3 regions of the Micromonospora globosa genome follow, and region 3 is predicted to be linked to each of the others. Evidence: riboswitches for the same ligand, from Rfam matches in the RefSeq annotation. Region 3 holds a riboswitch; each other region holds the start of a gene.

Region 1 (7,363 bases), on a different contig from region 3:
AGCGGCAGCGGATTCGTGGTGTGGCTGGCCGCGGTGGCCAGGCCGAGCGCCCACAGCCACCATGCGCCCGGGTGCAGCCCTCGGGGTAGCCACCACACCGGCCACCGGCCCGGCAGCCGGCCGGCGTCAGCCGTCCGCGACCAGGTGCCCGTGGCGTCAGTCACCCGGGCCGGCGGCACGGCGTCGTCGGGCCGCGACCAGCGCGCCGGTGGCGAGCACGGCGAGCAGCAGCACCCCGGCGATCGTGCCCGGTGGCAGGCCGTCGTCGTCACGGGACGCGGCGACATCTGTCACCACCGGCTCGTCGGAGGAGCCCTGCGGTGCCGTTCCGGTGGCGGCACCCGGCGTCGCCGCCAGGGTCGGCGTACCGGCCGTCGGTGACGCGCCGGCGGAGGCCGGCGGGCTGACGGAGGCCGGCGGGCCGGAGGTGCCGGCCGGCCGGGTGGGCTCGCCGGGCCGGCCACCGGCGACCGGCGGCGGTGCGACGGTTCCTCCCGCCGGTGGTGGCACCGCCGGCCCGCCGCCCGCGGGTGGCGGCGGCGGAGGGGGCGGTGGTGGTGGCGGCGGTGGAGGGGCGGGGCGTTTCGGCGCGGCGCCGGGACGAGGCGCGTCATCGGCGTTGCGGTTGAGGGAGAACGACCAGCCCTCGAAGCTGCCGGCCGCCGGCTTGCGGTTGAGCACACCCTTGTCGCTGTACGTCCAACTGCCGCCGTTCGGCGCGTGCCAGTACGACCAGTAGGCGCTCGCCGGCGGCGTGTCGACGCACTTCTCCGTCGCGGCCGACGGCTTGCCGTCGATCCGGCAGATGAACCCCTCACCCCAGCGCAGGGTTCCGGTGATCGGGAAGCCCGCGTTCTTGAGCGCCGCGAGGCCGCTGGCCTGGGCGCCCTGCGCGCAGCGCACCACCGTTCCGCCGCCGAGTTCGTTGAAGTCCACCACGACTGTCACCCCGGAGGCGTCCGGGCAGTATCCGGCCGACCCGGCGGCCACCGCAGGACCGCCCGGTCCGATCGTGGTGCCCGCGGTGACCAGGGCGACGGCCAGCGCACCGCGGGCGGCGCGGAGGCTCATCCCGCCCGCCGTCGGCCGAGCACGAGCAGTGTCACTCCGCCACCGATCAGCAGCAGCGCGATCAGCAGGTAGCTGCCGATCGCCGCGCCGGTGGTCGGCAGCCCGCCCAGCCCTGACGCGGCCGGGGTCGTGATCGGCGGAGCGGCGGTGGTCGGCGCCGCGGTCGTGGGCGCGGGTGTCGCCGGAGGGCTGGTCACGCTCGGCGTCGGGCCGGCGGTGCCGGTCGGCGGAGGCGACGTGGTGAGCGTGGGAGACGCGGTGGGCGTGGCGGGCGCGGTGGGCGAGGCGGGCGCGGTGGGCGAGGCTGTGCCGGTCGGGGTGGGATGCGACGTGGGCGGCGGGTCGAGGCCGATCCGGCCCAGCGGAACCTGGGCCAGCCCGAGCAATGCCTGCGCGGTGGCCCGGCGCCACTGGTCCCGGTCGGTGTCGGTGATCCCGGCCGCGGCGGCAGTCGTGAACCCGTCGGTGTTGTAGGCGATCGCGCCGGCGTCGGCGGAGGCCGCCCCACCGTTGCCCGCGGTGAGCTGCAGCGCGGCCAGGGCCTTCGCCGCCCGGGCGGCCTCGTCGTCGCGGCCGGCGGCGGCGAGGGCCTGCCCGGCCAGGCCGGTGCTGTTGGAGTTCGCGCCGGTGGTCGGTCCGGAGCCGCCGAAGGAGCCGTCGGTGTGCTGCTGGGTGACCAGCCAGTCGGCGCCCTTGCGGGCGGCATCGTCGGCGCCGGTGGCGCCGTCCTCGGCGGCGGCCAGCAACGCCTGCACGGCCATCGCTGTCGAGTCGACGTCGAGGGTGGCGCCGGGCTGGTCGTCGCAGGACGGCGAGGGTCCGTCGGCGGCGTCCGGGTAGAGCCGGAAGCCACCTGCCGCACACTGCTGCCGGATCAGGAAGTCCACGGTGTCCTGTGGCAGGTCGCCACTGCGGGCCAGGCCGAGCACGGCGAAGGACTGGTCGAAGGTGTTGCTGGCGTCCGGGCCGCTGTCGGCGGTGGTACGGCTGGTGATCCGCCCCCGCTGGTGCCCGGCGTCGGCCGTGGCGATCAGCGACAGCGTTTCCGCCCGCAGGTCGTAGCCGCCGAAGTCGGTGGGGTCCGCGTCGGCGGCGGCCGCGGCGTAGAGCAGCTTGGCGGTGGCCCCGCCGTCGGTGAAGCCCTCGATGCCCCAGTCGTCGTAGCTGTTGTAGGACCGTACGTGTCTCGCGACCTGCGCGGTTGCCGCCTGCCGGGTCGGCGCGTCGACGCCGGTGGCGGACAGCGCGACCAGTCCGTCGATGGTCAGCCCCCAGTCCTCGGGGGCGAACGGGCCGGGCAGCGAACCGTCGGTGAACTCGCCGGCCAGCCAGGACGCGGCCTCGCGGGCGGCTGTGACGTGGGCCGGGGCGGGTGCCGCGACAACGGCCGGCGGGGCGCCGGTGATCGCGGCGAGAGCCGTCACCGTGGCCATACCGAGGCCGGTGGTGAGACGCCGGGACAGGGGCATCAGGGGTGCCTTTCGCAGAGCGGTCGGTGAAACCTCCGGAAAGCACCCCGAGAAACGGACACCCCGCTCCGCGTGCTGCGGTGAGCGGGGTGGTCGGACCTCGGCGGCCCGGACTTCACCCTGTAGACCTCGACAGTGGAAGCCGCTCGTCCCGGGCGGGGCATTCCGGCTCGCGAAAGGGGGACTCTCGCTCACGGTTGCGGGTCAGCGCCGGCTTCGAACCGGCTTCCCCCCGCGCGGGACGTATGCAGTTGTGTGCCCGGCGCACCGGGTGCCGACACCGTACCGCCCGGGCGCGCGACGACGCCAGAGCAGCTGCCGGTACCCGGTGCGCCGCTGGTCACACCACTTAGAAGCGGCGGTTCAGGGAGCGGCGATGCTCGGCGGGGCGCCGGCGCCGAAGGACCAGCCCTCGACACTGCCCGGCGCGGGGTTGTAGCCGGTCGCCCCCGACGTGCTGTAGGACCAGGAGCCGCCGCTGGACGCATGCCAGTACGACCAGTACGCCGTGGCCGGCGGGGTGTTGACGCACGGCTCGGTCGCGGCGGTGGGCTTGCCGTTGATCCGGCAGACGAAGGCCAGGCCCCAGCGGGCGGTGCCGGTGACTGTGAAGCCGGCGGCCTGGAGCGCGGCCAGGCCGGTGGCCGGATCGCCCGGCGCACAGGCGACCTGGACGCCGCCGCCGAGCGCGGCGAAGTCGACGACCACAGTGACTCCCGAGGTGCCGGCGCAGGCGGCGGCGTGCGCCGCCCGGGGCGCGGGTTCGACTGCGGTCAGCGCGACGCCGGCGACGACGGCGGCCAGCAGGCCGGCCAGCCAGGTGCGGACTGTGGAACGATGACGGAACACGGATCCTCCTGTGATCGGGTGAGCGGCGAAGGGTTCACGGGCAGGCGAGCGCCGGTGCGCCGGGGTCGGCGCCGGCGGCGGACAGACGGGCGTACCCGATCCCGGTGAGACCGAGGACGGCCTGGGCGGTCGCCCGGGGTGCGGTGGCCGGGTCGAAGCCGCCGCCGTCGAAGTCGACAGCGCCCCGGTCGGCCGGCGCCCCGGCGCAGCCGACCTGGAGTCCGGCGAGGAATGCCCGGGCCCGCGCCCAGGCCGGCAGCCGGTGGCCGTCGCGCAGGGCCTGCGCGGCGAGGCCGGTGCTGTTGGCGTTCGGCGTGCCGCCCGCGTTGGCGAAGCCGCCGTCGGCACGCTGAACGGACACCAGCCAGCGCAGCCCGGCGGCGGCGTCGGCCGGACGGTCCGCGGCGCGCAGCGCCTGTGCCGCGAGCGCCGTCGCGTCCACGTCGGACGTGCAGACCGGTTGCGCGGGCAGCAGCGGGTAGCCGCCGTCCGGGCACCGGGTGCCGGCCAGCCAGGCAGCTGCCGCCGGCGGCGCTCCGCCCGCCGTACGGTCCAGCGCCAGCAGCGCGAAGGATTGGCTGAACGCGTTGCTGTAGTCGCCGTACGCGGACCGGTCGCTGAACCTGCCGGCCGGCGTCTGGAGCGAGCGCAGCCGGGCGATCAGGTCCACCCCGCCGACGTCGGCCGGGTCGCCACCGCGCACCTGCACGGCGAGGGCGAGCTTGGCGGTCGCACCCGCGTACGCCTCGGAGACGCCGTCGCCGAGGTAGCCGTCGCGGATGTCCGGCCGGGTGACCCAGGCCAGCGCGTCGGCGCCGTGGTCGTCGGCGACGCCGGTGGCGGCGAAGGCGAACACGGCGTCGAGGGTCAGCCCCTGGTCGGGGTACGCGACACCGTCGAAGACCGCCTCGAAGCGTTCGCCGTCGACGAGTTGCCGGGCGAGCCAGCCGCCGGCGGCCTCCGGGCGGGTGAGGGCGGCGCGCTCGGGGGCGGCGACGGCGGGTGTGGTGAGGGTGAGGGCGGCGAGTACGCCGCAGAGGAGCGTGAGCAGGCGGTGCCGGCTTCGGCGGACGACCATCGGAAGCGCCTCTCCGGCCCGGCGGTCGTCGAAAGCCCGGACGACCGCGGCAACGCCGCGTCGACCGGGACTCCGACCCGTGGGCCACGACGGGTGGGGAGCGGATGCACGCGTACGACGGGTATTCGGGCTCGCCGCCGCAGATTTCTCTGGGCGGCCTACCGTTGCGGGCCAGCGCCGGATTTCGACCGGTCTTCCCCCGCACGTACACGCGGTGGTTCAGTTGTCGCGACAGTCTGCTGTGGCCGGAGCGCCGATGTCAATGCGCCAGGAACCGGACACGTGCCGTGACGGCCGGCGGGACGCCCGGTGAAGACCGGGCGTCCTCCACCTCGTGGTCACTGTCAGCGGGGCCGGGAGCCGGTCATCGGCGGAACGGCCCGGTGACGCAGTAGGTGATGCCGCCGGAGGACGAGCCGGTCGTGCCGCGTTGCGACGAGAAGTACAGCCGGTCCCCCGCCGGGGTGAACGCCGGCCCGGTGATCTCCGAACCGCTCTGTCCGGTGATCCGCAGGAAGACCGAGATCTTGTCGTCGGGCGTGATCATGCAGATCTCCATGTTCCCGCCGTCCTCCGCGACGTACAGGTCACCGGCAGTGGACCCGGTGATGTTGTCGACCCCGGTCAGCGGAGGGGTGCCCGGACTGACCAGGTTGTCGTCGTAGGCGAGCTCGTACGTGCCGGCGGCCAGGTTGACCTGCCACACGCGGTTGTCGCCCTTCGTGGTGAACCAGACGGTGTCATCCGCGTAGTGACAGCCCTCGCCGCCGTTGAACGTCTTCGCGCCGGACACCTGCTGCCGGGTCGGGGTGGGCGAGCCGTCCGGGTCGGGCACCGTGGCCCAGGTGAACGTGCCGGAGGTCGCCGTACCGGCGCGGAAGACCTGGAGGGTTCCAGCGGAGAGGTCGCCCCAGGTGGTCGGCACGAACCGGTAGAACTTGCCGTCGGTCTCGTCCTCGGTCAGGTAGACGACCCGGCGGACCGGGTCGGCCGCGGCCGCCTCGTGCTTGAACCGGCCCAGCGCGGGACGCGCCACGGCGGTCCCGCCGAGGGGGTACGTCTCGAAGACCCGGCCCAGGGACACCTCCTCGCAGGAGAGCCAGGTGTTCCACGGTGTCTTGCCCCCGGCGCAGTTGTTATTGGTTCCGGAGAGGATCCGCGACGCCCCGACCACGGTGCCGCTGGAGTCGAAGACGAGGCGTGAGGCACCGCCGCCCGCACCGGCTGACACCTCGGAGTTCGACACGTAGATCCAGCCGGTGCCGTTCGGGAACACGGCGCCACCGTCCGGAGCGTCGTGCCAGGTGTACGACGTCCCCGGCACCGTCCGACGGGATCGTGCGACGATCGAGCTGGTGAAGCCGGCCGGCAACTGGATGCCGTTGGCGTCGGCGGGCTGGAGCCCACCGTAGGGGCCCGCCGCGTTCTGCGCCGGGGCTCCGTACGCCGCCGACCACGCGGTGAACGGCAGCGCGACAGCGCCCGCACCGACGACAGTGGCCCGCAGCATTGCTCGACGATCCATGGAACCTCCTCGGTAGGTTCCCCAGATCTGACCGGGCGGAGCTTACGCACATCGATCTGTTGGATGAACGTCGATGGACGCCTCGGTGCGCGGCGTCGTGTCACCGGCCGTCTCGTCCGTCGCCTGCCGGTGACGGGAGCGACTCGCGGTCGGCCCCCGCCACCGTTCGCACGGCTGGTCAGCCCTTGCGCCACTTCTGGTTGGCCGTGCCCCCGCAGTCCCAGAGCTGGAGCCTCGCGCCGTCGTTGCCGTTCCAGTCCTTGATGTCGACGCACTTGCCGGCCTGGAGGTTGACCAGGTCTCCGGCCGCGTTCAGGGTGAACTGCTGGGCGCCGGTGCCGTTGCAGGTGTAGAGCTGCACCGCCGCCCCGTTCGCGGTGGACCCGGCGTCGACGTCCATGCACTTGTTGTTCTGGCTCTTGAGCGCCGTGCCGCTGAACGTCCACTTCTGCGCGTTGGTGTTGTTGCAGTTCCACATCTGCAACGGCGCGCGGTCGACGAAGTTGGAGCTCGGCACGTCGATGCACTTGTTGTTCCAGTTGCTGACCACTGGCACCCCGGTGGTCGGGGTGCCGCCGCCACCGCCGGTGAACGGGCTGAGGATCAGTCCGGCCGAACGGGGATCGCCGTCGTGCACCAGCGACTCGAATCCGCCGACGTCGTCGAAGGCGAACGCGTACGCCCGGCCGTCGGTCATGTTGGCGTGGATCAGGCGTGCGTACTGGTTGGTGGGGTTGCTGCGGTAGAAGTCGGCGGCGTTCGTGCTGGGCTGGGTGTCGACGGTGCCGAGCGTGCCTCGGTTGAGGGCGGCGCAGAGCGTACGCGAGATCGGGCCGACCACCTGGTCGTTCGGCGCGGGCAGGTCGCCGTCACAGCCCCAGACGCTGGCCGAGGAGGGCCGGTTGAAGGAGGCGACGACCTGGCCGCTGCCGTTGGTGAAGGTCATGGTGTTGCCCGAGGTGCGGCCGTAGTACCGGATGGCCGGCTGGTCGGCGAAGGGCGCCACGGTCAGGGTCTTCGTGGTGTACGCGTTCCACGCGGAGGCGATGTACGAGTCCAGGTAGGTGGTGCTGAGCAGGCCGGCCCCGGCCGCCTTGCCCGGAGCCAGGACGCGCAGCACGGTCCCGTCGGAGCGGGTGTGGACGGTGCCGGCCCAGCCCGGCTGCGCCCGGATCCCGTCGATCACCGCGTTGCGTCCGTTGGCCACCACGTCGCCGGTGCGCTTGGTGACGCCGTTGGCGCCGGTCACGGTGACCGCGTGCGGGATCGCGAACATGTCGACCTGGGAGCTGTTGAGCCACAGCCCGGAGTCGTTGTAGGTGAACTCGCTCCAGTCGAAGAGGATGTCGCGGTTCGCGTCACCGGCCGCCC
Region 2 (7,363 bases), on a different contig from region 3:
GAGACCGCCTTCCTGCGGGCGGTACGCGTGGGGGACGTGGTCCACGTGGACGCCCGGATCACCTGGGCCGGCCGCAGCTCGATGGAGGTGGCGGTGAAGGTCAGCGCGGACCGGTGGGACCGCGCGGTGCCGCCGGTGGACGTGGCGACCGCGCACCTGGTGATGGTGGCGGTGGACGACGACGGGCAGCCCCGGCCGGTGCCGCCGCTGCACGCCGAGACCGACGGCGACCGGCGGCGCTACCGGGAGGCGCAGATCCGGCGCGAACACCGGCTGGCGCTGCGCCGGGCGCTGCTCGACGGCGCCGGGGAGGGCTGAACGGTGCTCGGACTGTCGGCGGCCACGCTCGCGGGTTACCTGGCCGCCATCGTGGTGCTCATGCTCACCCCGGGGCCGGACATGATGTTCGTGCTCGCCAACGCCACCCGGTACGGCCCACGGGCGGGCGCGGTGGCCGCGCTCGGGGTCGCCGCCGGGGAGGCGGTGCACGTCGCCGCCGTGGTGGCCGGGCTCGCCACGCTGATCGCCGCGTCCCCGGTGCTGTTCACCGCGATCCGGTGGGCCGGTGCGGCGTACCTGATCGTGCTGGGCCTGCGGGCGCTGCGCGGCACGGGCCGGCTCGGCGCACCGGCGGACCGGCCGGACGGCGGCGCCGGGCGGGCGTTCCGGCGCGGCCTGCTGACGAACCTGCTCAACCCGAAGATGATCCTGTTCAGTGTGGCGTTCCTGCCGCAGTTCGTCCGGCCCGAGGCGGGCCCGGTGGCGGCGCAGCTGGTGCTGCTCGGCGTGCTGTTCGTCGCGGTGCAACTCGCCGTGGACCTGGCGCTCGGGGTGGGCGCCGGGCGGTTCGCCAGGCGGTGGGGCGACAGCCGCTGGTCACGGCGCGTCGACCGGCTCTGCGCTGTCGCCTTCGTCGCGCTCGGCGTCCGGCTGGCCGCCGGCTGAGACGCACCGGGGCGCGGTGCGGGCGTCGGCTGGTCGGCGGTCGGCAATGCCCCGGCCGGTTGATCGACTCCATCACGCCGAGGTGGCGGCATCAGAAGTGCTCCGACCCCGCCACCTCGGCGAACTGGCGATGATCATGAGGCCGGTCCCGGTTCGGCTCCGCCGGCGTCCCGGACGCGGGCGGCCGCTCGCGGTCCAGGTGCAGGCGCAGCAGCACCCAGCCCAGCGACACGGCGCCGATGAACACGTACGCGGGCTGGGTGCCGAACGTGTCCCAGCAGGTGTGCAGTGTGACGGCGGCGGCGAAGGTGAGCAGGAACGCCGCCAGCTTCCGGCCGCCGGGCGCGGCGGCGAACGTGAACAGCGCGGCGGCGGTCAGCCCGGTCCAGGCCAGGTGCGCGGCGGGCGCGGTGAGACCGCGTACCAGCAGCGTCCGCTCGACCGCGCCGAGGTTGCCCTCCGACCCGACGAACGCGGCGAACGCGTAGCCCATGGTCTCCAGCGCGGCGAACCCGGCGCCGGAGGCCACGCCGATCACCAGGCCCTGCGCCGGGGACGGGTGCCGCCGCCACAGCAGCAGGATGCCGGCCGGCACGATCAGTTTGGCGGTCTCCTCGGCCAGGCCGACGAGCGCCATCGGCAGGACGCCGAGGCGGTGCAGGGTGCCGTACTCCAGCCAGCCGGCGGCGACCACGCCGACCACGCCGCCGAGGAGCGCGGCGACGCCGACGACGGAGCCGGGGACCGGGCGGCGGGCCGGCCGTCCCTGGGCGAAGGCCAGGAACGTGGCGGGCGCGACGCACGCGCCGAGCACGATCAGCGCCGGGACGAACGTGACGGTCCCGGTGCCGGCGAGTGTCTCCAGCACCAGCAGGTGAAGCCCGACGCCGACGAGCAGGACCGCCACCCACGCCCAGCGGCGTCCGGTATTCCCCATACCGCCGAGTATCGCGCCCGCCGGGTCGCGCCGGAATCGGGGGTAGGCACTGTGGACAGTGAGATCATTCCGACACGCCGACACGACATCTGGTGTTGCACGCAAGCCCTCACCGCCATATATGGTGGTGCCGCAGCTGGTTCGGCCGAGCCCTCCGGGGCGGGGCCGAGGCAAGAGGGAACCCGGTGGGAATCCGGGACTGCCCCGCAGCGGTGAGTGGGAACGACAGCCGTCAACAGCACTGGGCCACCGGCCTGGGAAGCGACGGCCGGTAGGCGACCGGCGACCCCGGTCGGGCCCGCGAGTCCGAAGACCTGCCAGCGCGCCGTACGCCTCCGCGTACGGCGGCCGGAGGTCGCGCGGGACGACCGACGCCAGCAGCCGGGCCGGCCGTGCGCCGCGCCCGTTGGCGTCTCCCGCCGTCTCCAGACGGTGACAGCGAGGAGAGGTCATGACTGTCGTGCAGGAGAGTCCCCCGTCCGGAACCGGCGGGTCCGAGACCCGCCGGCCGGCGATGCGGGTACGCAAGCGGGACGGCGACACCGAGCCGGTGGACGTCGGCAAGATCGTCCGGGCGGTCGAGCGCTGGGTCGCCGACCTGGACGAGGTGGACCCGCTGCGGGTGGCCACGAAGACGATAAGCGGGCTCTACGACGGGGCGACCACCGCCGAGCTGGACCGGTTGTCGATCCAGACCGCGGCGGAGCTGATCGGCGAGGAGCCGCAGTACTCGAAGCTGGCGGCGCGGTTGCTCGCCGCGTACGTGGACAAGGAGGTCCGCGGACAGGGCGTGGCGAGCTTCAGCCAGTCGATCGCCTACGCGCACGGGCTGGGACTGATCGGCGACGAGACGGCCGGGTTCGTGGCCCGGCACGCCCGCAAGCTCGACGACGCCGTGGACCCGGACGGCGACCTGCGGTTCGAGTACTTCGGACTGCGCACGGTGGCCGACCGCTACCTGCTGCGGCACCCGCAGTCGCGGCTGGTGGTGGAGACGCCGCAGTACTGGCTGCTGCGGGTGGCCTGCGGGCTGTCCCGCACCCCGGGCGAGGCGGTCGGCTTCTACCGGCTGATGTCCAGCCTGGCGTACCTGCCCAGCTCCCCCACGCTGTTCAACTCCGGCACCCGGCACACCCAGATGTCGTCGTGCTTCCTGGTCGACTCGCCGCGCGACGAGCTGGACTCGATCTACGAGCGGTACCACCAGGTGGCGAAGCTGTCGAAGTTCTCCGGCGGCATCGGCATCTCCTGGTCGCGGGTACGCGGCCGGGGCGCGCTGATCCGGGGCACCAACGGGCGCTCCAACGGCATCGTGCCGTTCCTCAAGACGCTCGACGCCGGGGTGGCCGCGGTCAACCAGGGCGGCCGGCGCAAGGGCGCGGCCTGCGTCTACCTGGAGCCGTGGCACCCGGACGTGGAGGAGTTCCTGGAGCTGCGGGACAACACCGGCGAGGAGTCGCGGCGTACGCACAACCTCAACCTGGCCAACTGGATCCCGGACGAGTTCATGCGCCGGGTCGAGGCCGACGGCGAGTGGTCGCTGGTCGACCCGTCGGACGCCCCGGAGCTGCCCGACCTGTACGGCGAGGCGTTCGACGCCGCGTACCGGGCGGCGGAGAAGAACGCGGTCCGCACGGTCCGGGCGCGGGACCTGTACGGGCGGATGATGCGCACGCTCGCGCAGACCGGCAACGGCTGGATGACGTTCAAGGACGCCGCGAACCGGCTGTCCAACCAGACCGGCGAGCCGGGCAACGTGATCCACCTGTCCAACCTGTGCACCGAGATCCTGGAGGTCAACGACGACGCCGAGACGGCGGTGTGCAACCTCGGCTCGGTGAACCTCGGCGCCCACGTCACCGCCGACGGCGTGGACTGGGAGCGGCTGCGCGCCACGGTCCGCACCGCCGTGGTGTTCCTCGACCGGGTGATCGACATCAACTACTACCCGGCCGAGCAGGCGGCGGCGTCGAACCCGCGCTGGCGGCCGGTCGGGCTCGGGCTGATGGGGTTGCAGGACGCGTTCTTCACGCTGCGCCTGCCGTTCGACTCGGCGCAGGCCAAGGAGCTGTCCACCCGCGTGCAGGAGGAGATCCTGCTGACCGCGCTGGAGACCTCCGCCGGGCTGGCCGAGCGGTTCGGGCCGCATCCGGCGTACCCGCAGACCCGGGCCGCGAAGGGTGACCTGCACCCGGACCTGTGGGGCGCGGAGCCGGCGCAGGCCGGACGGTGGGCGGCGCTGCGCGAGCGGATCGCCGTCCACGGGCTGCGCAACTCACTGCTGGTGGCGATCGCGCCGACCGCCACCATCGCCTCCATCGCCGGCTGCTACGAGTGCGTGGAGCCGCAGGTGTCCAACCTGTTCAAGCGCGAGACCATGTCCGGGGAGTTCCTCCAGGTCAACACGTACCTGGTGCGGGAGCTGAAGGCGCGCGGCCTGTGGACACCGCAGGTCCGCGACCGGATCAAGCGGGCCGAGGGCTCGGTGCAGGACATCACCGAGCTGCCCGCGCCGGTGCGGGAGCTGTTCCGCACCGCCTGGGAGCTGCCGCAGCGGGCGCTGATCGACCTGGCCGCCGCGCGGGCGCCCTTCATCGACCAGTCCCAGTCGCTGAACCTGTTCCTGAGCGCGCCGACCATCGGCAAGCTGTCCTCGATGTACCTGTACGCCTGGAAGGCCGGGCTGAAGACCACCTACTACCTGCGTTCCCGTCCCGCCACCCGCATCCAGCAGGCCACCGTCGCGCCGGTGCTCGCCCCGGTCTCCGGCGTGGTCTCCGCCGTGAGCGACGACGAGGCGCTGGCCTGTTCCCTGGAGAACCCCGAGAGCTGCGAGGCATGCCAGTGACCACCACCGCACCGACCCGGCACATGCTGCTCGACCCCGGCATGGACCTGACCCTGCGGCCGATGCGCTACCCGCGCTTCTTCGACCGGTTCAAGGACGCGATCAAGAACACCTGGACGGTCGAGGAGGTGGACCTGCACTCGGACCTCGCCGACCTGGCGAAGCTGTCCCCGGCCGAGCGGCACCTGGTGTCGCGGCTGGTGGCGTTCTTCGCCACCGGCGACACCATCGTCGCCAACAACCTGGTGCTCAACCTCTACCAGCACGTCAACTCCCCGGAGGGCCGGCTCTACCTGTCCCGGCAGCTGTTCGAGGAGGCGGTGCACGTCCAGTTCTACCTGAACCTGCTCGACACGTACGTGCCGGACGAGAAGGAACGGTTCGCCGCGTTCGACGCGGTGGAGAACATCCCGTCGATCGCCCGCAAGGCCGAGTTCTGCTTCCGGTGGATCGACTCGATCTTCGAGCTGCGCGAGCTGCGGACCCGCGCGGACCGGCGGGCGTTCCTGCTCAACCTGATCTGCTTCGCCGCGTGCATCGAGGGCCTGTTCTTCTACGGCGCGTTCGCCTACGTCTACTTCCTGCGCTCCCGGGGACTGCTCAACGGGCTGGCCTCCGGCACCAACTGGGTGTTCCGGGACGAGTCGATGCACATGGCGTTCGCCTTCGACGTGGTGGAGACCGTACGCGCCGAGGAGCCGGACCTGTTCGACGACGAGATGGAGCGGCAGGTGAAGGAGATGCTGGCCGAGGCGGTGGAGTGCGAGGTGAGCTTCGCCGAGGACCTGCTGGGGCAGGGCGTGCCCGGGATGTCACTGGCCGACATGCGCGAATACCTCCAGCATGTGGCCGACCGGCGCCTCGCAGTGCTCGGCATCGCCCCCATGTACGGCAGCGGCAACCCGTTCGCGTTCATGGAGTTGCAGGACGTGCAGGAGCTGTCCAACTTCTTCGAGCGCCGGGTGTCGGCGTACCAGGTCGGGGTGACCGGCTCGGTCACATTCGACGACGACTTCTGAGCGCCGCCCCCGCCCCGGCCGTCACGGCCGGGGCGGGACCGGGCTCTCGCCGGGCAGCGCCGTCGCCCGGACCCGCCCGATCAGCGCCACCACGGCGACCGCCATCACGGCCACCACCACGAACGCGCTGCGCAGGTCCAGGGCGCCGGCGAGCAGGCCGATCACCGGCGCCGCGAGCAACGCGCCCGGCCACTGGCCCATCGCCACCACCGAGACGCCCTCACCCGAGGTGAGGCCGGGCTGCTCGCCGGCGAAGCCGAGCACCGTCGGGGTCACGCACGCCAGGCCGAAGCCGAGCAGTCCGAAGCCGGCCATCACCGCGACCGGATGGGGGTACGCCACCGGCAGCGCCACACCGGCGGTGGCGACGAGCGCGGACAGCCGGACGAAGCGGATCCGCCCGAACCGGCCGGCCAGCCGGTCGCCGAACAGCCGGGCGACGGTGGCGGCCAGCGACAGGCAGGTGTACGTGGCCGCGGCGAGCACCGCGGCAGCGCCCGCGACCTCGGTCGCGTACAGCGCGCTCCACTGTGCGCCGGCCATCTCGATGAACGAGGCGAGGAAAGCGATCACCGCAAGCAGCAGCAGCTGCGGGGTGAACCGGTCACGCAGCCGCCGCCGGTCCTCGCCGTCCTTCGTCTCCTGCCGGGGCGTATCAGGCAGCCAGCGGTGCGTACCGACCAGCAGCGCTCCCAGCAGGACGCTGGTGACAGCCATCTGCGCCGACGGGGACATCCCGATCGCCGCGGCGCCGGTGCCGCAGAGGCCACCGGCCAGCATGCCGATGCTGAAGCCGGCGTGGAAGGTGGACAGGATGGGTCGCCCGTAGCGCTTCTGCACCTCGACCGACTGGGCGTTCATCGGCGTGGCCAGCAGGTTCGCCGCGAAGCCCCAGACCGCCAGCCCGCCGACAAGCGCCACCACTGTGGTGGACGCGGCCAGCAGCGGCGCGTTGACCAGGATCAGCGCGGCCCCGGCCAGCGCCAGCCGGCGGGTGTTGATCCGGCTGATCAGCACCGCCACCACGACCAGGGAGACCAGTTCCCCGGCGTTCGTGGCGATGTTGGCCAGGCCCCAGCCGGTGTTGCCGACGCCTACCGCGTCCCGCACCTCCGGCACGCGGGCCGACCACCCGCCGATGGCCAGGCCCATGATGACGAAGAGCAGCGCCACCGACCAGCGGGCCCGTACGGCCGAGCGTGGCACCGGCGGCGCGGGCTGCTCCGTCGTGTGCTGGTTCGTCGAGGTGTCCGTCATGGTCGTCGTACCTCTCTCCGATCGGTCCGTCGGAACTCCTACCCGATCGCGTGGTCGAGGAAGCACGCACCGTCAGGAAGGTGTACCTCCGCGGGGGTGGTCCCGGGGTCGGTGACGAGTGCCGAGACCACCGCGACGTAGTCGTCGATGAGCCCGCGGACGAGGTCGTCGCCGAAGACACCCCGATTGCGGATCACCACGCCGCCGGCCCGGTCGTCGTCCACCACGACGATCGGTGAGCCCCGCTTGACCCAGACGGGCAGGCATTCGGGCGGCACGTCGGCGGCGACCACCGGCGGCGGTGTGCCGGGCGCGGGCCGGGCGGTGATGTCGACCGGCTCCACCCGCAGCCCCGGG
Region 3 (7,363 bases):
GGTGAGCGACCGCGGCGAGAAGCTGATCGCCGACCACGAGGGCCGCATCGCCACGGCCGCAGGCACCGCCCGCAACGTGAAGGTCATGTGGTGGGACGGCGGCAGCGACGCCCCGAGCGTCGGCGCCTGCTGCGGCGCCCCCAACATGATCATGTCGGCGGCCGGGGTCACCAACGCCTTCGCCGACCTCACCGGCAGCTGGGGCGACACAAGCTGGGAGACCGTCACCGACCGCAACCCCGAGGTCATCGTGCTCGTCGACGCGAGCTGGGATCCCGCCGCGCAGAAGAAGACCTTCCTCGCCGGGCACCGCACCCTCAAGGACCTGCCCGCGGTCAAACAGCAGTGGTACGTGGTGATCCCGTTCTCGTCAACCACGGCCGGTGTCCGCAACGTCCTCGGCGTCGAAGCCCTCGCCCAGGGCATCGCCGCGCTGCCGTCCGGGGCCCCGAGCTGACCGCCGTCACCACCCGGCCCGCCCCGGTGCGCACCCACCGCCCGGTGCGGGCGGTCGGCCTGGCCGCGCTCGTGCTGGCTCTGGTCGCCGGTCTGGTGCTGTCGGTGGCCGTCGCGGTCACCATCGGCCCGGCCGACCTGACTGTCGGGACGGTGTGGACGGTCGTCGCCGGCCACCTGGGACTCGCGAACTCGGACGTGCCGCTGCTGCGCGACCACATCGTCTGGGACCTACGTTTGCCCCGGGTTCTCGGCGCCGCCACGGTGGGGGCGGGCCTGGCCGCGGCCGGTGCGGTCATGCAGACCGTCACCCGCAATCCCCTGGCGGACCCGTACCTGCTCGGGGTCTCCTCAGGGGCGTCGCTGGGCGCGGTCCTGGTGGTCGTGGCCGGCATCGGTAGTGGCGTAGCCGCGCTGACCGGCGGCGCCTTCCTCGGCGCCCTTGTCGCGTTCCTGCTGGTCGTGGGCCTGGCCGGGAGGTTCGGGGCATTGTCGCCGACGCGCGTGGTGCTGACCGGGGTCGCGGTGGGACAACTGTGCGCGGCACTGACCTCTTTCGTGATCATCTGGGTGGCCGACCCGCACGCCACGCAGAGCATCACGTTCTGGCTGTCCGGGTCAATGGCCCGCGCCGACTGGACGGCCCTGGGCTGGGCGGTACCGGTGCTGGTCGTGGTGCTGGCGGTGGTCGGCTGGCACGCCCGTACCCTCAACGCCTTCGCCTTCGGTGAGGAGGCCGCCGCGAGCCTCGGCGTCGAGGTGAACCGGCTGCGGTGGCTGCTGCTGGTCGGCACCGCCCTGCTGACCGCCGTGCTGGTCGCGGTCAGCGGCGCGATCGGGTTCGCCGGGCTGATCCTCCCGCACGCCGCCCGCCTGATCACCGGACCGGACCACCGGCGGCTGCTACCGGTCGCCGTGCTCGCCGGCGCCATCTTCCTGACCTGGGTCGACACCGCCGCCCGCACCGTCTTCGAACCGCGTGAGCTGCCGGTCGGGGTGCTGACGGCACTGGTCGGGGTGCCGGCGTTCTTCCTGATCCTGCGCCGCCGGGAGGTACGCGGCTGATGCTTCAGATCTCCGACGTCTCGTGGGCGGTGCCCGCCGCCCGCATCCTCGACCACGTCACCGGCACCGTCCCGGCGGGCAGCCTGGTCGGGCTGCTCGGCCCGAACGGCTCCGGCAAGACCACCCTGCTGCGGGCCGTCGCCGCCCTGGTGCGCCCGGATACCGGCAACATCACACTCGCAGGCGACGACGTGACTCGGCTGCGGCGCCTTGCCCTGGCCCGGCGCATCGCGTTGCTGGCCCAGCACGCCGAGACCGACCTCGACCTGACCGTCCGCGACGTGGTCCTGCTCGGCCGCATCCCGCACCGCCGGACCCGCTGGTCCGACACCGGCAGCGACCATGCCGCCGCGGTCGAGGCACTGGGCCGGGTCGACCTGGCCGGGTTCGCCGACCGTAAGTGGCAGACCCTGTCCGGTGGGGAACGCCAGCGCGTCCAGCTCGCCCGCGCGCTGGCCCAGGAGCCGGAACTGCTGCTGCTCGACGAACCCACCAACCACCTCGACATCGGCCACCAGCTTCAGCTGCTGCACCTGGTCCGCCGATCGCAGGTCACCGCCCTCGCCGCGCTGCACGACCTCAACCTGGCCGTCATGTTCTGCGACACCGTCGTCGTGCTGCACCACGGCCGGGTCGTCGCCGCGGGACCACCCGCACGGGTGCTCACCCCGGCGCTGCTCGCCGACGTGTACGGCGTCGACGCAGACGTGCGGGTTCACGACGGGCGGACCGTCATTGAGTTCCGGCCGCCGTCATGACCCGGCACGTGCTGCCGGTGCCCGGTCGGTCACCCACCACGCTGGCCACGACACGATCCACCAGCTCGCCGAGCAGATGGCCGCGCGTCTGGGCGTATTCGTGCACAGGTGTTTCCTCGACGGCGCGAAACCGTTTGCTGCACGCGGCGCTCGACGCGGCCACCGGTTCACTGGTCGGACGTGACCCGGCGGTTCGACGCGCCCCGCGCCGGCAACCCGATCATCCTGGCACGATGACCGAGGCCGGCGCTGGGCCGGCGTTCCTCGCGGCGCAGCAGGCGGCGGGAGTCATTGCGGCCAGACACCGCGGTGACTTCGCCGGCGCCGAGGAACTGCTGGGCGCCATCGGCGACGAGACCGTGCGCACCCGGGTTTCATGCTGCTCGCCGAACTCGCCCTTGGCCCTGGTCCAGTCACAGACAGGGCAGAGCATGGACGAACTCGTCCATGAGGTCACGTTGCTGATGGCCGAAGTGATGGGCAGCGTCGGACACCAGCCCGGGCTGGACCTCGCCCACGCCGAGCCCGGCGGTCCGGCGGATGGACAGCAGGCGATACTGGGGCGGTGGAAGGACAGGCTCGCCGAACCGGGCGGCTCATGGTGGCGGGCACGACGTCGGACGCGGGCAAGAGCCGGGTGACGACCGCGTTGTGCCGGGCGTTCGCACGGCGCGGTGTTCGGGTCGCTCCGTTCAAGGCACGGAACATGGCGAACAATTCGATGGCGTGTGCGGGTGGGGCGGAGATCGGCCATGCTCAGTGGGTGCAGGCGCTGGCGGCGGGCGCAGAGCCGGCCCGGCAGGCCCGGCTGGATCTGCTCGCCGACCTGGCGGAGAAACACCTGGAGGTCGACGCGCTGCTGAACCTAGCCGAGCGGGGCGCTCCCGCGGCGCCGGTGATCGGACCCTACGCGTGAGGATTCTCGTGCTCGGTGGGACGGGCGAGGCCCGCGCGCTGGCGGCCTCGCTCGTCGACGACGGTGCCGTGGTCGTGACCTCACTGGCGGGGCGGGTCGCGCGTCCCCGGCTGCCGGTGGGGCAGGTCCGCGTCGGTGGCTTCGGCGGGATCGCAGGACTGGCCGCGTACCTGGCGGAGACCCGGGTGCGTGCCGTGGTCGACGCGACGCACCCGTTCGCGGAGAAGATCAGCGCCAACGCGGCGGCGGCGTGCCCGGCCGCCGGGGTTCCCCTGCTCCGTTTGGAACGGCCCGGCTGGGCCGCTCGCCCCGAGGCGTCGGCCTGGTACTGGGCCGGTGACCACAGTGAAGCTGCCCGGGTGGCGGCCGGTCTGGGCGACCGGCCGTTCCTCACCGTCGGACGGCAGTCGCTGGCGCACTTCGTCGAACCGTTGCGCCGGCACGCGTGCCTGGTTCGCGTGGTGGACGAGCCCGACATCGTCCTGCCGGTGTCGTGGAAGCTGCTGCGCAGCCGCGGTCCCTACACCCTCGCGCACGAGCGGGAGGTGATGGCGGGCACGGACGTTCTAGTTACCAAGGACTCCGGCGGTGACCACACGGTCGCGAAGCTGGAGGTCGCCGCCGAGCGGGCGATGCCGGTCGTGATCGTGCGCCGCGCCGGGCCGCCGGCCGGAGTGCCGCTGGTCCGTGACGTGGACGCCGCCCTGGCGTGGGTGCGGGCGTTGCCCGCACCCTGACGCGAGGTTCAGCCGGGAAGGTTCAGAGCGTGGCCGCCAGCTCCTGGCGGCGCAGCCGCTCGGCGGCACGGTCCGCGTCGCGTCCGACCAGACCGGTCAGCACTGCACCCAGGACCGCCCAAGTCGCGGCCAGGGTCGTGATCGACGAGATGCGGAAGTACCAGAGTGTGTCGGCCGGGAAGCCGCCGACCTCGTTGACCGTCGGCAGCAGAGCCCCGGCGACCACGACGACCACGAGATAGGCGCCGGCACCGGCCAGCACCGCCGAGTATGCGCCCAGCTGGGGCAGCAGACGCCGGGCCAGGACCACGGCGCCGATCGCGGCGGCCAGGCTCAGTGCCCAGAACCCGAAGTACAGCGCGGTCCGCTCGTTGATCGTGTCACCGGAGCCGACCGCCGGTGGTGTGGCGGGGTACTTGAGGAACGGCACGAGGGCGGTGGCGACGAAACCGACGGCGGCGACCACCGCGGTGCTGGCCCGTGCGGACAGGGAGCCCAGACGCCCGGCGGCGAAGGCGGCAGCGAGCGCGGTCGCTCCACCGAGGACGATGCCCACCAGGATGGTGCCCAGTGCCAGGCCCCCGGTGGACTGGGTGCCACGCGAGACTTCGGCCTCCTCCTCATCGTGGCTGTGAGACTGCTCGGCGGTGGCATTGTCGTGCGGGTGCTCGGCGGCACCGGCTTCCTCCAGGGCGATGGCTGCATCGACCTGGGGTTCGGCGACGACGTAGGAGACGAGGAAGGCCGCGAAACCGGCGATGAGCCCGGCCAGCAGCCCGTGAACGAGAAAAGTGCGAGGGGTCATCAAGGGTCCGTTCGAGAGCCGGCCGCGGGCAGCACGAAACGCCCGCAGCGCCGGTGACGAGGAAAGACGAAAACTCCGGCCGGGCCGGGCGAACTGCCGCGTGGCGTGGTGTCAGTGGCAGGGGAAGCCCAGCACGTGCCGTGCGTCGTGCGTCAGCTCGTGGATGAAGGTGCCCTCGAAGACGGAGAAAGCTCCCTGCTCGGCGCCCACGAAATACAGGACGACGGCGGTGACCAGCGCGAAGAACAGCGCCCAGGGGGCGAGCGCGCGAACGGGGATGGTGGGAAGAACGGCCGGAATGGCCGTGGTCGCCTGAGGCATGACACTCCTTGGGATGCTGCGTCCCGTCGATGGGTGGTCGACCTGGCTGGAGGGTCTGGCTTCGCCGCGAGCGGCGTCACAGTAGCGCGACTGCGCCGGATTCACACCGGCTTCCTTCAGCAGGGTGGCACGACCATATCAGGTATCGGAGCAACGCGACGCTGTCGCGACTGCCTGCACGGCGGCCGGTCCGAGGGCGACGACGTGGCCGATCACCGTTACGGCGGGCGCGCCGATGCCGGCCTCGGCGGTGTCGGCGACGACGTCGGCGAGGGTACTGCGCAGCACCCGCTGGCCGGCCGAGGCGGCGTCCGCGACGACGGCGCATGGTGTGTTCCGGTCGAGACCGGCGGCGACGAGCGCGTCGGCGATGGCCGCGAGGTTGCGCATGCCCATCAGCACCACGAGGGTGGTGCCGGTGCGGGCGAGGGCGGCGTAGTCGATCGACGAGTCGGGATGGCCGGGCGGTACGTGGCCGGAGATGACGGTGAAGCCTTGCACGAGTCCGCGGTGGGTGACCGGGATGCCGGCCAGCTCCGGGGCCGCGATGCTGGAGGTCACGCCGGGTATCACGGTGGTGGGGACGCCGGCTTCGGCGCACGCGGTGACTTCCTCGAAGCCGCGGCCGAAGACGTACGAGTCGCCGCCCTTGAACCGCACAACGTGCCGTCCGGCGCGGGCGTGCTCGACGAGCAGCGCGTTGATCTGTTCCTGGCTCGTGCTCCGCCCGTACGGGACCTTGGTGACGTCGATGATCTCGGCGTCCGGGCGCGCCCACTTCAGGGCCTCCCACGGGGCGAGCCGGTCGGTGAGGATCACGTCGGCCTGCTTGACGGCCGCGCGTCCGGCGACGGTGACCAGCCCTGGATCGCCCGGGCCGGCGCCGACCAGCGTGACGTGTCCGGCCGTTCGGACCGCTGCCGGTGCCCCGGCCTCCGAGGGGGCGACGGTACGCAGCACGACGTCGAACCGGCTCTCGTCGACCGGGGTGGTGACCCAGGTCAGGCGCCCGCGGAGGGCGAGGTCCTCCAGCGCGGCGCACACGGCCGGCGCGGCGACGGTGACCAGGGCGCGCCTGTGCAGCAGCGCACTGACCGTGACGGCGGCGGGTGCGCTCCCGTCGAGGACGAGCACGCTACGGCCGGTGAGGTTCAGCTGCATGTGACGGTGATTCCTAACGTGCTGAGGAGACAGCCGTCCGGTGTACGGCCTCGGTGAACGACTGGGCCAGATGCGGTTGCCCAGCCCAATGCACGTGCAGATAGGACGCGCTGAGGCTGGGGGAGGCGAATCCGGCATTGCGGCCCTCGATGCGCCAGGCGGGGTGCTCGCCGTGACCGGGTGTGACGGTGGTGCGGTGGAATTCGTGGCCGGTGGCAGCGGTTCCCCGCTCGCCGAGCAGCTGGTCCGAGCCGAGTGCGGCACGGTGGTACGCGAGGGTGAGGCGCGGCGTCATGACGGCTTCGGCGTCGAGCGCCCCGACCATGGGATGGCCGTCGACGGAGCGGCACAGATACAGCAGGCCGGCGCACTCGGCGACGGTGGGGACGCCGTCGAGGACGGCCTGGCGCAGTTCGTGGCGCAGCGTCGTGTTGGCGCTCAGCGTGGACGCGTGTACCTCGGGGAACCCCCCACCGAGGTATAGCCCGCATGTCCCGGCGGGAAGCCGCTGGTCGCGGGCCGGGTCGAACGGGACGACGGTGCAGCCCGCCGCCTGCAGCAGCTCGGTCGTCTCGGCGTACCGGAAGGTGAAGGCACGCCCGGCCGCGACCGCAACCACCGGTGATCCGGCGCCCGGCCGCCGGACGTGCGCGGCGGGGTCCCATGGCTGGGCGTCCAGATCGGGTGCGGTGCGTGCCACCTGCAGCACCGCATCGAGGTCCACGTGGCGGGCGATCTGCTCGGCCAGCACGTCCAGGGCGGCGGCGGCCTCCTCACGTTCGGCTGCCGGCACGAGCCCGAGGTGGCGCGACGGGGCGCTGACACCCTGGTCGCGGTGCAGGATCCCGAGCACCGGTACGCCGGTGGATTCCACCGCCCGGGCCGCCTCGGCGGCGTGGCGGGCGGACCCGGCTTTGTTGAGCACGACACCCGCGACGGTGACGCCGGCCTCGAACGTGCCCATTCCGTGCACGACGGCCCCGACGCTGCGCGAGGTGTGCGAGACGTCCACGACCAGCAGGATCGGGGTGGCGGTCAGGGCCGCGAGGTGCGCGGTGGAGGCGAAACCGTCGCCGCCGATGCGGCCGTCGAACAGGCCCATGACCCCTTCGACGATGGCGATGTCCGCGTCGCGTGCGCCGTG

What was found. A riboswitch is a leader RNA that binds a small molecule or an ion and turns the genes downstream of it on or off. The one in region 3 is predicted to bind cobalamin.
Region 1: another riboswitch for cobalamin. It lies ahead of IF06_RS0100390 (peptidase); the one in region 3 lies ahead of IF06_RS0130055 (CbtB domain-containing protein).
Region 2: another riboswitch for cobalamin. It lies ahead of IF06_RS0103285 (ribonucleoside-diphosphate reductase subunit alpha); the one in region 3 lies ahead of IF06_RS0130055 (CbtB domain-containing protein).

What each region holds. Positions count from the first base shown of each region.
Region 1 is NZ_JNZR01000001.1:86,443-93,805, reverse strand. Features, by position in the region: gene IF06_RS0100410 (CbiQ family ECF transporter T component) at 1-164, opposite strand, end outside; gene IF06_RS0100405 (hypothetical protein) at 157-1,071, opposite strand; gene IF06_RS0100400 (prenyltransferase/squalene oxidase repeat-containing protein) at 1,068-2,540, opposite strand; cobalamin riboswitch at 2,699-2,772, opposite strand; gene IF06_RS0100395 (hypothetical protein) at 2,904-3,389, opposite strand; gene IF06_RS0100390 (peptidase) at 3,424-4,467, opposite strand; cobalamin riboswitch at 4,566-4,702, opposite strand; gene IF06_RS0100385 (alkaline phosphatase PhoX) at 4,832-5,992, opposite strand; gene IF06_RS0100380 (beta-1,3-glucanase family protein) at 6,171-7,363, opposite strand, start outside.
Region 2 is NZ_JNZR01000002.1:168,769-176,131, reverse strand. Features, by position in the region: gene IF06_RS0103300 (acyl-CoA thioesterase) at 1-318, shown strand, start outside; gene IF06_RS0103295 (LysE family translocator) at 322-945, shown strand; gene IF06_RS0103290 (PrsW family glutamic-type intramembrane protease) at 1,037-1,882, opposite strand; cobalamin riboswitch at 2,003-2,219, shown strand; gene IF06_RS0103285 (ribonucleoside-diphosphate reductase subunit alpha) at 2,334-4,730, shown strand; gene IF06_RS0103280 (ribonucleotide-diphosphate reductase subunit beta) at 4,721-5,749, shown strand; gene IF06_RS0103275 (MFS transporter) at 5,771-7,006, opposite strand; gene IF06_RS0103270 (condensation domain-containing protein) at 7,045-7,363, opposite strand, start outside.
Region 3 is NZ_JNZR01000048.1:20,233-27,595, reverse strand. Features, by position in the region: gene IF06_RS0130090 (ABC transporter substrate-binding protein) at 1-457, shown strand, start outside; gene IF06_RS0130085 (FecCD family ABC transporter permease) at 484-1,521, shown strand; partial or broken gene IF06_RS0130080 (ABC transporter ATP-binding protein) at 1,521-2,028, shown strand; gene IF06_RS34510 (hypothetical protein) at 2,513-2,920, shown strand; partial or broken gene IF06_RS34505 (cobyric acid synthase CobQ) at 2,878-3,072, shown strand; gene IF06_RS0130065 (cobalt-precorrin-6A reductase) at 3,204-3,932, shown strand; gene IF06_RS0130060 (CbtA family protein) at 3,955-4,737, opposite strand; gene IF06_RS0130055 (CbtB domain-containing protein) at 4,849-5,058, opposite strand; adenosylcobalamin (AdoCbl) riboswitch at 5,057-5,197, opposite strand; gene cobA (uroporphyrinogen-III C-methyltransferase) at 5,197-6,219, opposite strand; gene IF06_RS0130045 (cobyrinate a,c-diamide synthase) at 6,233-7,363, opposite strand, start outside.